3 regions of the Alteromonas sp. B31-7 genome follow, and region 3 is predicted to be linked to each of the others. Evidence: predicted binding sites of a transcription regulator. Region 3 holds the regulator's gene; each other region holds the start of a gene.

Region 1 (5,418 bases), 480 kb from region 3:
GCTGCACACTACACCCAAATTAGCGATTTTCAAGCCACCACATTCGATGGCACTGGATTTAACCTGCAAAACGCAGGTGACATTGATGTAAAAGGTATTGAACTGGACGCTAACTGGTATATGACTGACACCACAGAGTTAGCCTTCAGTGCAGCCCGTACACTCGCTAATTTTAAGACATTTAAAAAAGGGACCTGTTGGGTTGCCTATACGTGGCATACGGGAGATGACGACCCAGGTAGGGCGACGCCAGAAGATCCCTTTTGTGCTAGAGACGGTGACAGGGTGGGTTTCGAACCTCAAAATAGTGCGGCCCTCACCGTCACTCAATATTTCACCTTATCTGACATCGATGGGTGGGTGAGTGTAGACTACCAATACACGGGAAATGTGTATTTAGACGATACCAACGACCCCTATAAACGTTCACCTGCTTACCAGATAGTTAACGCAAGACTAAACCTGCATTTCGCTGACCTAGACAGCCACCTGACCTTTTGGGCGAGAAACCTTTTCGATGAAGAATATGTAGCAAGAAGTGGTTTTGATGTGCCCGTTCAACAAGGAAAAATTATGGCTTACCCGGGCGCACCTCGCAGCTACGGCGTGACGGTGAGAAAGCGCTTTTAGCGCTTCCCACTGCTTTCCTTACCCGCCAAAACGCTATGACACTGTGCAATAACGGACAGCGCGATACTCTCAGGTAATTCACCGCCAATATCAAATCCTGCTGGGCTTACAAAAATGCCGCTAAATGCACTTTCCTCAACCTGTGCAAGCGACAGAATTTCCTCTTTTCTGTGCTTGGGGCCTAACATCGCGATGTATTGCAGGTGATGAGCACTCAGTGCTTTCAACGCTTCAGCGTCTATATTTCTATGGTGGGACATTAATACCGCCGCATCAACATTATGGACACTCATGTGTTCTGATACAGCCGAAACCTCGCTGGATGACACGATGTAATTCGCCAAAGAGAAATGCTCAACTCTGGCCTGCGCCGGCCTTGGATCCCAAACACTGACTGTCCAACCTTGTAAATGGGCCATTTTAACCACAAAGGTTGCGTCAAAACCCCCGCCCACGACCAGCAAATGTGGCGGACAGGTGAATGGAATATCGATATAAGGAGGGGCGTAATTCACATGGTCATCGAGTTTAGCCAGCTTATTTAACTGTTGTACTTCACTAGGAGAGCTCACTTGGCTATTTGAAATATCCTCCAAATTAAGCTTCCAACGACAGTGCTGCCCATTCAGTAGGGTTTGATATGCCTTTTCCAGAGATAAATAACAGTTTTCAGCCTCTACGGGTAATAGTGCTAGATGAACCACGCCACCACAACCCACCCCCAACTTAAACGCAATATCTTCTTCGTCGTTGTCGTCATAAATAGTATGGCGTACCTTTTTGTCCTGCATGACACGACGCGCTTTACGATGTATGTCACTTTCCAGACAGCCGCCACTTAAAATACCTAATTGATGACCGTCATCGCTAAATAGCATGAGTGCGCCAGCTTTTCGGTAGCAGGACCCCTCGGTCTTGTAAATTAACCCCAGCACCCACTGGTGCTTATCTTTAAGTGGCGCCCACTGAGACAACAAATGCAGCGTTTGATTACTCATCAATTACCGTTTGCTTCTTGTAAGATGGCTTCTTGAATAAAGGCAGCAAGGGTTTCTGGAGGCTGCGCCCCGGCCACACCTTGATTCCCGATCACAAAGGTGGGCACACTCTGAATCCCGCGTTGCATCCACAGTTGTTCTTCCATTCTAACCTCATCAGCATAGGTTTGTTGCGCTAATGCTTGTTGAATATCTTCTTTTTCTAAGCCTACTGCTACTGCTTCATCGATAAGCACACTAATATCGCTGACGTCTTTGCGCTCACTGAAAAATGCCGCGAACAAGCGAAGCTTAAGCGCCTCTTTCTTGCCTTTTAAACTGGCTAAATGCAGTGCCTGATGAGCGTTGAACGTATTTACCATTTTCATTTCATCGAAATAGTCGAACTTAAAGCCAACGGCATCACCAATGTCGGTGAGCTGCTCTCTCGTTTGCTGGCTTTGCGCTTCGGTTACGCCGTACTTTTGCATAACGTGCTCACGCAGATTTTGCCCTTCTTCAGGCATGGAAGGGTTTAGTTCAAATGGATGAAAATTAACCGAAACTTCAACATCATCCAGCATAGCCACCGCGTGTTGCAGATGCTGATAACCAACAATACACCATGGACACACTACGTCGGATACTATGTCTATTGATACTTTTTTCACTATCACTCCTGTAGGCATTTACAAATGTGAACACCTGTTCAAATAATTCTATTGTAGGCGGTACGAATGCGGCTTCAAGTCAGTGACTATCGAATACCGATAAAAAGCGCACCATTGTCGGCCACTGACATAAACGCTAGGCACATTGACGCTGAACACTGCCCCAAGACCGTCTGGCATTCCATGCCCGTTAACAAATTCTTTGTAAATTCATACGCTCAATAACGACAAGAGTTCACCCTGACTGCGGGTGAATGTAAAGCAGAAATAGGTGACACTAAAGGTGAAGAAAATTTAATAGACATAACAGGACAAAGCTTGCACCAGATCAACATTTGTAAAATTTAACTGTACTACACTTCAGGCACAAGAATTATTGGATATGCGCAATGTATTCGCTACTGATGCAAGGCATATCAGCATCATTAACAACACCGAAATGTGCGACGACGTAAAAAGAGTTAAATTATGACTACGCCCCCGTTAGTGCCAAATAGCACCGTTATTAAATATGCTCAACAAGCGCCCAGGTATACCTCGTACCCTACCGCATTAAAGTTTAGCCAGGTTCCTGCTAATGCACTTAACGAAGCGTCGTGGAAATATGGCACAGACGATCTGGCCTTATACATCCACATTCCTTTTTGCGATACGCTATGTTATTACTGCGGCTGCAATAAAACGGTCACCCGACACAACGATAAGGCAGACGATTACCTCAGTTATCTTGAGCAAGAAATGCTACTTAAAAAGCCGCTGTATGATGGTAAGAAGGTGGTATCTTTGCACCTTGGGGGCGGTTCTCCCAGCTTTCTATCCAGTGTGCAACAAACCTACTTAATGTACTTGCTACGCCGACACTTTACGTTTTCCACGCAGACTGAAATGTCGATTGAGCTTGACCCTAGACATACCACAGAAGCCTACTTGTCTTTATTGGCTGAACTTGGATACAACCGCGTCAGTTTTGGTGTGCAAGACACAGACATCGAAGTACAGAAAGCCATTAATAGGGTTCAAAGCACGTCGCATATCGCGAATATGGTACTTGAGGCAAAAAACAAAGGGTTCTCATCGGTTAATATTGATTTAATTTATGGCCTTCCAAAGCAAACCCTTGAAACGTTTAGCAAGACGCTGATGGCAGCAAAAGCCATGCGCCCAGACCGAGTCGCCTTGTTTAGCTACGCTCATCTCCCTGAACGATTCGCGGCACAGCGAAAAATTCCCCACTCCACCCTTCCGTCTGCAGAAATGAAGGCACAGCTCTATCAATTGGCGGTAGATAGTTTTACAGAAGCGGGGTACGACATGATTGGGTTAGATCACTTTGCTAGTCAAAGTGACGAATTAAGCCGCGCCAAAAATAACGGCACATTACATCGTAACTTCCAAGGTTATACCACCCTTGGGCAAGCGGACTCTCTGGGCTTGGGGGTATCAGCAATCAGTACAATTGGTGACGCTTACGTTCAAAATCCCAAAAAAATAAAAGACTATTACCACAAAATAGATAATCAATTGCCGCTGGCGGAAAAAGGTGTGTTGCTGACGAAGGACGATCTCGTTCGAAGAAGCGTCATCATGTCATTAATGTGCAACTTAAGCGTGAATATTAAAGATATAGAAAGCCGATATGCTCTGTGTTTCAACGACTATTTCGAATCAGAGTTAGAGGCGCTGACACCGTTAGCAAAAGATAATCTGGTACACGTTGGGGAGAATGAAATACGTGTACCAGAAGCAGCGCGCATTTATATTCGAGCGGTTTGTGCTCGCTTTGATGCCTATTTAAACAAGCAATATACACTCACTGGTTATTCAAGCGCCATTTAACCCAATTAATGGCGCAACAGTTTAAACCTTGCCGTGACTTTCATTCCTGGTACAAGCTTTAGCTTTTCAAAAGAGAGCACGCTGATATAGGTTATCAGTGTTTGCGTGCCTTGGCTGCCAGCCTCATCAATGATCGCCAGTGTAACCGTCACGCTGCTTGCCGATGCATTTTTAGGATGCGCGACATCCACGATTTCACAAGGTAACGCATTTATAATACTGGTTTGCCACTGGTGAGAGTCGGTAAGGGTGTCTATGCTAACTTCGTTGGCAGGTACCGTTAAGCGAACGGTATTACCTGGCGTGGTACTGATAAACAGCGCATCAGGTATCTCAGCGTAAATCCAATGGTTACCTAACTGAACGCGCTTAAATGGGTAGGGAAAGCCCTGATCGTTAGGTATTAGCTGACCCTCCAACACCGAAAACGTCGCGAATTCTTCGCCCTCATCGTTGCTTTCATTTGACGCTGCGTTTCTGTTGATGTGATTAATCACGTCTTTCGTGTTTCCAGAAAAAGCCAACGCGCCCCTATCAATCAATAGAATTTCATCAGTGAAAACGGCCAAGTCATTTAAATCGTGAGACACTAAAATACAGCGCATTTGATTGGCATGACAAAATTGACGAATGAACGCCAACACAGACCGACGTAACCTCCCGTCTAACGCACTGATAGACTCATCGAGTAACAATACATTTGGCGCGTTAAGTAGAGCCCTAGCGAGCGCTACACGCTGAGCTTCACCACCAGAAAGCGCCTGAATAGGTTTATCGAGCAAATGCGCACACTCACAGCCTTTCACAACTTCTTCAAAGTTGACTGTATTATCACCTGCATATTCCTGTGCTAACGCTAAATTACCCCTAACATTGAGATGAGGAAACAACATAGGCTGTTGAAACACAATACCGATTTTTGTTTCTTTTTCAGTTGGTAACGCTAGCTGCCAATTGACAGTAACGTGGGCGTTTTTTTCAAAGCCCGCCAACGCCCGCAATAGCGAACTTTTGCCAGCCCCAGATGGCCCAGTCACACCGACTATAGTGGCGTGTAAAGACAGTTCGGCACGAAGCGAGATGCGCGTATTTAACGAGACGACAAATTCCAACCTAGCCCCCCTTTGCCGCTAAAACGATAGAGTAAAACTAAAAGCGAAAACGAAAAAAGGAGTAGCGCCATGGAAAGTAGATGGGCTTGCTCGTATTCAAGCGCCTCAACCTGTTCGTAAAGTGAAATAGACAATACTTGCGTTTCGCCGGGGATATTCCCGCCAATCATTAATACCACCCCAAATTCACCT
Region 2 (5,418 bases), 1.9 Mb from region 3:
CCAAGTAGCACCATGGTTTAGCAAAATGGCAACCGACAATACGCCAGATAAAAGCGCAAACGGCGTGAGTAGTCCGAAGAACGAACCGGTATAGGTAGACTTAAGGGTGTTATCCAATTCGAAGGGAACGCCGAGTAGCAAGTTTCCAAAAGCGACACCAAAAATCAACGAAGGGATAATACCGCCAGCAAATAGCGCCCAGTCCCAAGCATTACGCCATTGTGGGTTTGGCAACTTACTTCGATAATCAAACCCGATTGGGCGCATCCAAAGCGCAATTAAAGTGAGCGCAAGGGCAAGATAAAAGCCTGAAAAAGCCGTGGCATAAATCATTGGCCAAGCGGCGAATATAGCGCCCCCCGCCGTAATAAACCATACTTGGTTGCCATCCCAGTGGGGGCCAATAGTATTGATCATGACCCGGCGTTCTTTGTCGTTCCTGCCGATGAGTGTTAGCAATGCACCTACGCCAAGGTCAAAACCATCTGTCACCGCAAAGCCAATAAGTAGCACGCCAATTAGGCACCACCAAATAATGCGAAGAAGTTCATAATCAATCATGCTTTTGCTCCTTTGCTGTCTATATCGACAAAGTCTAAATCTGAGTCAGTTTGGCTGTTGCTAGGGGGTACTGGGCCTTTCTTGGCAAATTTTTTCATTAAATAGAAGCCAATAATGAACATCATTGTGTAGAAAAGGGTGTAAGCAATTATGGTGGTCACCACATCGCTTATGGCTAGGTTAGAAACAGAGGTATGAACAGGCAGTACTTCGGCAATCGACCAAGGCTGACGACCATATTCCGCCACAAACCACCCTGCTTCACAGGCTATCCAAGGTAGCGGCAAGCCATACAACGCCGACTTTAATAGCCAGCGTGGCTGAGTAATCTTATGTTTAGTGCTGAAATAGAAAGCGCAAACAAACAAAGCAAGCATGATAAAGCCAGCCGCAACCATGATACGAAAACTCCAAAAGAGGGGCGCTACAGGGGGAATGCTGTAGTCAACAGCTTGCTGAATTGCCGCTTCAGAAGGGGTAGCTACATTATCGGTAAAAGGCTCTAGCAGCATGGCATACCCTAAGCTGTCTTTATGCGCCTCGAAGGTGGCGACTTGTTGCTCAGATGCGGTTCCGCTGCGCACACTATCGAGCAATTCATAGGCTTTAATTCCCGCTAAAATTCGCGCTCTATTTTCTGCTTTTATTTCTTTTATTCCTTTCACTTCTTCGGTTAACGAGCGGGTGGCGATAATCCCCATCGCCCATGGAATTTGAACGGCATATTCCGTTTCCTGGGTTTCATCATTAGGCAAACCAAAGAGTGTAAAAGGCGCGGGCGCGGGATGTGTATCATATTCCGCTTCCACAGCAGCCAACTTCACTTGTTGGACATGGCCGAGTTCATATCCGCTTTCATCCCCTAACACAATGACGGAAAGCGTCGCGGCCAAGCCAAAACTTGCCGCAATGGCAAATGAGCGTCGTGCGAAGGCGATATGTTTATGATTGAGCAAGTAGTAACTGGAGATGGCGAGCACAAACATAGCACCGGTGACATAACCTGCTGATACCGTATGAACAAACTTAACTTGGGCTACTGGGTTAAATACCACTTCCGCAAAGCTTGTCATTTCCATTCGCATTGCTTCGAAGTTAAATTCCGCCCCAATGGGATACTGCATCCAGCCGTTAGCGATTAATATCCATAAGGCAGAGAAATTTGAACCAATGGCAACTAACCACGTTGCCATAAGGTGCTTTACCTTCGACATCTTGTCCCAGCCGAAGAAAAACAACCCCACAAAGGTAGACTCTAAGAAGAAGGCCATCAGCCCTTCAATGGCAAGCGGCGCACCAAAGATATCCCCCACATAGTGTGAGTAATACGACCAGTTCATACCGAACTGAAATTCCATGGTTAAGCCTGTTGCCACACCAATTGCGAAATTAATCCCAAACAACTTTCCCCAAAACTGCGTCATTTGTTTGTAAATCTCTTTGCCCGTCATCACATAGACAGACTCCATAATGGCAAGGAGAAAGCTTAGTCCTAGGGTTAGGGGTACGAATATAAAGTGGAACATTGCGGTTAACGCAAACTGCCACCGCGATAGTTCTACTAACGTATCGCTCATGGGTGATCTCCCTCATCTTTTAAGTGTGCTGGAAGCGCCCAATGTGGATGGGCGCAGTTTCTCTACAGAAGGGCGCAGAGCATTCTCTGTTCCAGTCTTGCAGTAAAAGTACATAAAATAGGTTTTTGCCCTAACTACAGGGATTTCCTACTGTGCGGGAGAATTATGGCATGCGCGGAAAAAGCGAATTTTGATCCAACGCAAGATAACCTTTACTAACTACGCCAAAATTGACAAACAAAGTGCCATATTTGACACAAGTCCCATTTTTATCCTTATACCCCTGTGTTCTAAGGCGTATATGTCAGGGTAAATGCTCCTCGTAACGTGCCAATATCGAACCCCATAGCTTCGTCCTCTGGATAGGCGTCATCAATTGCAGCCTGCACTCTTGGGGCTACAGACTGGCCATGGCATGCCGTGCATATTTCGTCAGTTTTTATGGCTTTCAAGTATCTAAATTCACCTGTCGCGCTATCATAATGGGAGGCTTCAAGTGGTCCATCAAATTGAGCCGATAATTGATTAGAAAACGCGATAAGTTGTTCTCGTTCCCAAGCATCAGGGGTATTGGCTGGGTTGCGTACCCGCAGGGCCGTGCGCCCAACAGTCCAACCATTACCACTAATGGCTTTAGCTATCGGCCCAGCCTCTAATTTACAAGCCTCAATCCCCTTGACCAAACCACCTTGACCAATAGCTTCTTGCAAACGCGCTTTTAATGCACCGCCTAAGGCTTTCGCATGCTGCCGCGCGACAAGGGTTCTCGCCTTTAAATCGCCCACGGATTCGCTTTCTATCGTTACATTGGACGCAAAAGCAAAAGTAGTACTTAGCGCAAATATACTTAAGGGTAAAATTAACGTTACTTTCATCACTTGATTTCCTCTCTTATTCACAGATATCGGCTATCGAGATTAGTTGCTAATGCAAGGCCCACTAAACCTCGCTATGGCAATCCACAACAATGTTTATGCCAATATGATAGTCTTTAATTAATAAAACGAGGCTAAACCAATGTAGGGCAGCAAAGGTATGAATATCTCCATCATTCAGGGAATGATCGATGCTATTGATAAACCCGCAATTTTCATCAACCAAGACTATGTAATAGAAGCCGTTAACAAGCCCTATAGAGATACCTATCCTGTTACCATTAAGCTGGGCTTCAGTACCTGCTACCAAGTCTCTCACCGCAATAGCAAACCATGCGATCTGTGTGGTGAAAACTGCCCAATGGAGCAAGCCAAAGAAACAGGGAAAACCGCCAGCGTGGTGCATGTTCACGCCACCAATGAAGGGCAAAATTACTGCGATATTCGTATGAAGCCTATCATTGATGGCGAAGGAGAACTCCTTGGTTACCTAGAGATACTCGACAAACTAGCTTACGCCTCAAACACCTCATCCGAAGGAAAGATGGTAGGCGAATCTGATGCGTTTAAGGCTATGTTGAGCAAAATCAACCGTGCTGCCAACTCAAATATTTCTGTGCTTTTACACGGCGAAACCGGTACGGGAAAGGAACTCGTCTCTCACGCACTTCATAGCAGTAGTCATCGCGCTGAAAAACCCTTTGTCGTCATTGAATGTACAGGCCTAACTGATGCGCTATTCGAATCTGAGTTATTCGGTCATGAAAAAGGCGCCTTTACCGGCGCAGTAAATAAAAAGAAAGGGTTGATAGAAACGGTTGAGGGCGGCACGCTATTTCTCGATGAGGTAGGTGATATCCCTCTTGCTATGCAAGTTAAACTCTTACGCTTACTAGAAACGCAAACATATCGGCCAGTAGGAAGTATAGCCATTAAAAAAGCAAATTTTCGCTTAATTTGCGCCAGCCACAAAGATTTATTGGAGCTTGTTAATGCTGGAAAATTTCGCCACGACCTATATTATCGAATAGCTGGGCTCTCGATTCATTTACCTCCATTACGTGAACGCAATAATGATATTGTTTTGCTAGCAAAACATATATTAAATACATTAGGCAGCGATAAAACCTTGTCCCAACCTACTTTAGCTGCACTTAAGAAGTATACATTCCCCGGCAACATAAGGGAGCTTAGAAACATAGTTGAGCAAGCAATTCTAATGGCTGATGATAGAATCATTGAGCCTAGCGATTTACCTGAATATGTCTGCGCATCGACACAGCAAACGGCTCACTTATCACCACAGGGAGAAAAAGACATAATGACGCTAGCGGAAGTCGAAGCACATTATTTGAAAGATAAAGTCGATGTCTACACCGGCAATACTGAAGACTTAGCCGATGCGTTAGGAATAAGTGTGCGAACGTTGTACAGAAAATTACAAGCATTAAAAATAAACGCTCCTTAGTGCAAAAAATTTACTAGCAAACACCTAATCTCTAACGCTATTATACGATGCTCATATTTTTGATAGTTTTAAAGGCTCGTTATTAAAACGCTTATCACCTTTTCTGTGTGTATGGTTCTACTAATGCAAAATGCATTGGCGATCGGGCTGTCTGCCTATTCGATGAACAAAGCACATGAACAAGTGGACGGTGGCCTGAGCGATATTGAGCTTATATGTACCGGCAAAACTATGCGTTATGTGTCCGTTAGCGCCTCTGAATTGGCCGGTGAATTCGTTTTTGTCAGCCCTGAATTAGTTAAAACGCCCCCTCAAAACATCGACTGTACCAATGGTACGCTAGCCGATTTACCCAGTTATACTTCCGTGAAATACGATTTACAGGTGAGTGTTCTCTTTCAGCGCTTCTATGCGCTTACTGAGTCACTCGTTCAGCGCCCCTATACTGCCTACCCTTACGCGGCTCCTATTGGCAGAGCACCGCCCCTTTCATAACTGCCACCTAGTATTTCGAGCAAGGCAACTTGCCACCTAATACCACTATAAATGGAAACGTTATGAAAAAAACACTGACAGCCTTGGCGGTTATCGCCCAAGGTGTTACCCAATGCGCCTTGGCACAAGAATCACAAGGCGAAATAATTACGGTTATCGGAAGCCCGCTTACCCAAGTAGACGCTGAGCGTATCAACACTTCATCAAATACCGATGCCGACTTTGGCGATCAACTTGAGAAGTTAACAGGGGTGAGCATTACCCGTAATGGCCCTGTTACTGGCCTTGTTCAATATCGCGGCTTGTACGGCGATCGAGTGGGCATAACCATAGACGGCGTAGATATCGCAGGGGCTGGGCCAAACGCGATGGATTCACCTCTCTCTCACGTCCTTCCTGAACCCGGCCTTCAGGCGGTACTCTATCGCGGTATTGTGCCGGT
Region 3 (5,418 bases):
TAAGCAAGTCGCCGTAAACGTACAAGAACGGCGAGCACTAGTGACGTGGCTAGATGAAGACATTAAGCTTAGCCAAATTATGGCCAGCCTTAAGCGCATTGGTTATCACGCCTCGCCCTTTCAAGCCGACGAACACGAAGCCAGCTACAAACGAGAAGAAAAAGCCTTTTTAAAGAAACTCGGGTTAGCAGGCATCATGACGATGCAAGTGATGATGCTTATGGCCGGATTGTATTTCGATTGGTTTGGTGCCATTGAACAAGAAACACGTCAGTACTTTTATTGGGTGGCGCTTACCCTTACCACACCTGTGGTGCTTTATTCTGGCAGCAATTTTTACTTAGGTGCCATTAAAGCGTTAAGTGCAAAAACCGTGAACATGGACGTGCCTGTTACCCTTGCCGTATTTGGTACTTATATTGCCGGCCTACGAGCCACCTTGCTTGAAACCGGCGAAGTGTTCTTCGAATCAATCTGTATGTTCATCTTCTTATTACTACTTAGCCGTTTTTTTGAACACAGAAGCCGACATAAGGCAGCCCAAATCTCTGCCAATATGACGCAGTATATTCCTGTATCAGCAACAAAAGTGAATGCAGATGGCACATTTTCGAATTGTTTAGCCAAGCAATTAAGGCCAGAAGATATTGTTTTTGTAAAGGCTGGCGAGACCATTCCGGTAGACGGTATCGTGCTGGAAGGCACCGCTTCTGTGGACGAAAGTATGCTCACCGGCGAGTTTAATCCGGTGAATAAACGCCCTACTGCTAGTGTTTACGGTGGTACCGTTGCCCAAGATGGCGCATTAACCATTAAAGTCACACAAAGCCTAAAACATGCGTTGGTTAATCAAATTGTCCGTTTACAGGCCAGCGCTATGGCCTCCAAACCCAAAGCCGCGTTGCTGGCAGACAAGTTCTCTCGATATTTTGTAAGCGCCGTATTGGTAATCTCAGCAGCCACCTACGGGTTTTGGACATTTGTGGGCAATGAAGATGCCTTCTGGATTACCATTTCCGTGTTGGTTGCCACATGCCCTTGTGCACTCGGTTTGGCCACGCCCTCGGCACTCACTTGCGCGGTGGCTAAGCTAAACAAACAAGGCATTTTGCTAAAACGTGCTGATGCCCTTGAGCAACTCAATGACATTGACACCATTGCGTTAGATAAAACCGGCACCCTTACACAAGGGAAGTTTTCCATTCAGTCGGCGTGGTTTGCAGAGGGTGTAGATAAAACCACAGCGATGGACATTGCCGTAGCACTTGAAGCGCGCTCAGAACACCCTATCCAACAAGCATTTACAGGTAAGATTAAGCACAAAGTATCAGACTTCGAAGTCACGCCAGGAGGCGGAATTAGCGGAAACGTGAATGGCAGTGCATTTTCCATGGGATCTGCTTCCTATTGTGGCGTATCACTCCCCGCCAATTTGCCGTTCGTTGCCAACGTGCTATTGGTGTCTGGCAACACGCTAATAGCGGCGTTTTTAGTCAGTGACAAGTTACGTGATGACACGCAAGCCACATTAGATATGCTAAGCCAATATCAGTTGATGGTATTAAGTGGTGACACCCAAGAAAACGTGAATAATATTGTTAACACCCTGCCTATTCAAACTGCCCTTGGTGGCTTGTCCCCTGAGCAAAAGTTTGAAGAAGTACAAAAGCTTCAACAGCAAAACAAAAAAGTCCTTATGATGGGTGACGGGATAAATGATGCGCCAGTGCTTGCAAGTGCAGACGTGGCTGTTGCAGTGGGTAACGCCACCGATGTGGCAAAAACGGCAGCCGATGTCATCTTGCTGGGTGATAGTCTTTTATCCGTGCCACAGCTACTTAATGTTGCCCTAAGTGTTAAACGTAAAATTAGACAAAATATCGCGTGGTCTGTAGGTTACAATATTTTGATTCTTCCCTTTGCCATTGCCGGTGTGTTGTCTCCCTGGATGGCCGTTGTGGGTATGTCTCTCAGCAGTATTATCGTAGTAACCAATTCAACACGACTATTAAGTAAATAATTAATATGAGTATTATCTACGTTCTTATCCCTATCGCCATTATTATTGTTGCAGTGGCCGTGGTTATCTTTTTTTGGGCGGTACGCTCGAATCAATTTGAAGATTTAGACCGCCAGGGTTACAGCATTTTATTTGATGATGATTTATCGCCAGAGGAAAAAGCCTTGGCTGAAGAACGCAAAAAAGTGCAACAAAATCAGGAAAATGATGACAGAAATTAATCTGTTGTCAGCATTTCTCATCGGTATTGCTGGGGGCGTACACTGCGTTGGCATGTGCGGTGGTATTGTCGCTGCGCTTCGTTCGGTTACGCCTAGCCATAAGCCCGCGTTTCCTTTTACCCTCGCCTACAACCTTGGTCGTATAGCTAGTTACACCTTAGCTGGTGCAATCACAGGTGCCATGGGGCAAATTGCCCGCCACTATATTCCTGTCGCATCTTATGTGCTTTCGTTACTCAGCGCTTTAATGCTGTTGGCCTTAGCCTGTTATTTGGGAAAATGGTGGACAGGCTTAACCCATGTTGAGGCCCTAGGGAAAGGCATATTTAAACGTATTCAACCTTATTCCAAACGCTTTCTCCCCTTTAAAACCCCTTGGCATGCGTTACCGTACGGCTTTATTTGGGGCTGGTTACCTTGCGGACTCGTGTATTCCACCCTTACTTGGGCATTAGCATCAGGGACAGCGGTGGACGGTGCTTCCATTATGTTTGCGTTTGGCTTGGGCACTTTACCTACATTACTCGCGGCAAGCACGGGGGCGGCTTACATTGTGTCTGCTTTCCAGCAGCCAAAACTTCGACAGACACTAGCGGTTTGTATGGCCTTATATGCAATTTATTTAATTTATCGCGCATTTTAGCCGCTATCGTAGTAACATTTACGTAGAGTTTACCAGTTTAGGTGCGGTTATTATGAGCAAAGGAAGCGAGTTTTCAATTCACTGCCAAAATTGCAGTTTTAGTCATTTATGTTTACCCGTGGCGCTGAATAAAACAGAAATTGAGTCGCTAGACGACATTATTGAACGAAAAAAGCCCTTGCATAAAGGCGACGCGCTGGTAAAAAATGGCGATGTATTTCATTCGTTATTTGCTGTACGCACCGGCTCTTTCAAATCCTTTGTCACTAACGCTGATGGTGAAGAGCAAATTACCGGCTTTCATTTTCCTGGCGACATCATCGGCTTTGACGCCCTTCGTAGCCAAAAGCATCAAAGCTATACCCAAGCGCTTGAAACCGCCATGGTGTGCGAACTCCCCTACGAAACATTGGATGAAATGTCGGTGCAATTCCCCAAATTGCGCCGCCAGATCATGAGCTTTATGAGCGCTGAAATTAAGCAGGATCACGATATGATCATGTTACTCAATAAGCGTTCTGCCGAAGAAAGGTTGTTATATTTTCTGGCGCATCTTTCTGGCCGTTTTGAAGAGCGAGGGTTCTCCCATCGTGAGTTTCATTTAACGATGACAAGAAACGAAATAGGCAACTATTTAGGGTTAACCATTGAGACAATAAGCCGTTTATTAAGTCGCTTTCAAAAAGAAGCGATCATTCGCGTAGACGGCAAACTCATCACTATTCTCAATTTCGACGCATTGGACAGTAAACTACAAAATGTCACTGTGCCAACGATTGCCTGTACAGGTATCTGATATTTTGTAATCGCTTTGATCTAAAACAACTTACGTTTTTACAAATAGGTATTACACTTACATCATAACTATCGCAAACGATGAAGTTCGGAGGGGTTATGATTAATTATCAACACATTCTCGCTGTTGTAGAAATGGAGAGAGACACCCAGCCCGCCCTCAGTCGCGCTCAAGAAATATCTGACAAAACAGGCGCAACGATCACCGCTATGCTGGTGGTATACGATTTATCCTATGATATGACCACCATGTTAAGCCCGGATGAACGTGAGGCTATGAAAGACGCCGTTACCAAAGAGCATGCAAGCTGGCTGTCAGAACACTTACGCCAACTTGGCTTTTCCCATATAGACATTGTGGTTCAGTGGAATAATCGCGCTTTTGAGGCAGTGATTCACCATGTTATTGATAACGATATTGATTTAGTAGTAAAAGCTACTAAGCGTCACGATGATCTCGCCTCGGTTATTTTTACGCCAACCGACTGGCATTTACTGCGTAAGTGCCCTAGCCCAGTGCTATTAGTGAAAGAGCATGATTGGCCAGAAGGTGGCCAAATCATCGCTGCGGTGAATGTGGGTTCTGAAGATGACGAACATAACCTATTGAACGATAAACTGACTGTGATTGCCAATGATTATGCAAAGTTACTGAACGGCAATGTCAATCTCGTCAACAGTTACCCTTCTACACCGTTGAATATTGCGATAGAAGTACCTGAATTTGACCCTGACGCTTACAACAACTCGGTAAAACATCATCACCAAGCTGAAATGGCAGGCCATGCAAAAAAATACGGTATTACCACAGCAAACACCTATGTAAAAGAAGGCTTACCAGAAAAAGTCATCCCCATGGTAGCCAAAGATATTGACGCGGAATTAGTGATAATTGGCACCGTGGGGCGGGTGGGACTGTCGGCAGCACTAATTGGCAATACGGCAGAACACGTGATTGACGAACTAGATTGCGACGTGCTGGCCGTAAAACCTGATGGTTTTGTATCGCCGTTAGCAAATAAAAAATAGCGACAGCCCATTATCTGTACATCGCGCAATAATTTCGTTAAAGCGGGTTATTGTGTTTACTAGCATGGCTCATAAAGTCGACTTTGTTGTATAATGGCGGCTTTCGCAGTAACCAAGCCAGTATTATTATGAGTGCAAATATCAGCAGTGCAGATGTTGCTAATAGCCCATCGCAAAGTAAACAAAAATACAACCTAAATAAGCTTCAAAAACGCTTACGTCGCAACGTGGGTAAGGCCATTGCTGATTTCGGTATGATTGAGCATAACGATAAAGTCATGGTGTGCTTATCTGGTGGAAAAGATAGCTACACCATGCTAGATATCCTCATGTTTTTGAAAAAAATTGCACCCATTCATTTTGATATCGTGGCGGTTAATCTCGATCAAAAACAACCTGGATTTCCTGAGCATGTCCTACCGCAATACTTAGATAGCTTAGGGGTAGAGTATAAAATTGTTGAAGAAGACACCTACTCCATTGTAAAAGACAAAATACCTGAAGGTAAAACGACCTGCTCGCTTTGTTCTCGCTTGCGCAGAGGGATTTTGTACCGTACGGCGAAAGAACTAGGCGCAACAAAAATTGCCCTGGGTCACCACAGAGACGACATGCTTGAAACCTTCTTTTTGAACATGTTTCATGGCGGCAAGTTAAAATCTATGCCACCTAAACTAGTGAGCGACAATGGCGAGCACATTGTTATTCGC

What was found. Region 3 encodes FNR, which switches genes on or off when oxygen is low (the NO sensors DNR and NnrR bind a similar motif). Its sites were predicted from a motif close to TTGATCTAGATCAA; they were not measured.
Region 1: the regulator FNR is predicted to act here: its motif matches at 2,597-2,610, upstream of hemN (oxygen-independent coproporphyrinogen III oxidase).
Region 2: the regulator FNR is predicted to act here: its motif matches at 2,329-2,342, upstream of IUA53_RS18735 (cytochrome ubiquinol oxidase subunit I).

What each region holds. Positions count from the first base shown of each region.
Region 1 covers NZ_CP065233.1:1,883,907-1,889,324, reverse strand. The annotation lists gene IUA53_RS08015 (TonB-dependent receptor) at 1-630, shown strand, start outside; gene IUA53_RS08010 (XdhC family protein) at 627-1,628, opposite strand; gene IUA53_RS08005 (DsbA family oxidoreductase) at 1,628-2,278, opposite strand; gene hemN (oxygen-independent coproporphyrinogen III oxidase) at 2,747-4,114, shown strand; gene IUA53_RS07995 (ATP-binding cassette domain-containing protein) at 4,120-5,226, opposite strand; gene modB (molybdate ABC transporter permease subunit) at 5,205-5,418, opposite strand, start outside.
Region 2 covers NZ_CP065233.1:4,278,864-4,284,281, forward strand. The annotation lists gene cydB (cytochrome d ubiquinol oxidase subunit II) at 1-561, opposite strand, end outside; gene IUA53_RS18735 (cytochrome ubiquinol oxidase subunit I) at 558-2,138, opposite strand; gene IUA53_RS18740 (Tll0287-like domain-containing protein) at 2,429-3,013, opposite strand; gene IUA53_RS18745 (sigma-54 interaction domain-containing protein) at 3,174-4,481, shown strand; gene IUA53_RS18750 (hypothetical protein) at 4,605-4,976, shown strand; gene IUA53_RS18755 (TonB-dependent receptor plug domain-containing protein) at 5,039-5,418, shown strand, end outside.
Region 3 covers NZ_CP065233.1:2,367,971-2,373,388, forward strand. The annotation lists gene IUA53_RS10025 (heavy metal translocating P-type ATPase) at 1-2,020, shown strand, start outside; gene ccoS (cbb3-type cytochrome oxidase assembly protein CcoS) at 2,026-2,241, shown strand; gene IUA53_RS10035 (sulfite exporter TauE/SafE family protein) at 2,228-2,884, shown strand; gene fnr (fumarate/nitrate reduction transcriptional regulator Fnr) at 2,937-3,680, shown strand; gene uspE (universal stress protein UspE) at 3,779-4,708, shown strand; gene ttcA (tRNA 2-thiocytidine(32) synthetase TtcA) at 4,837-5,418, shown strand, end outside.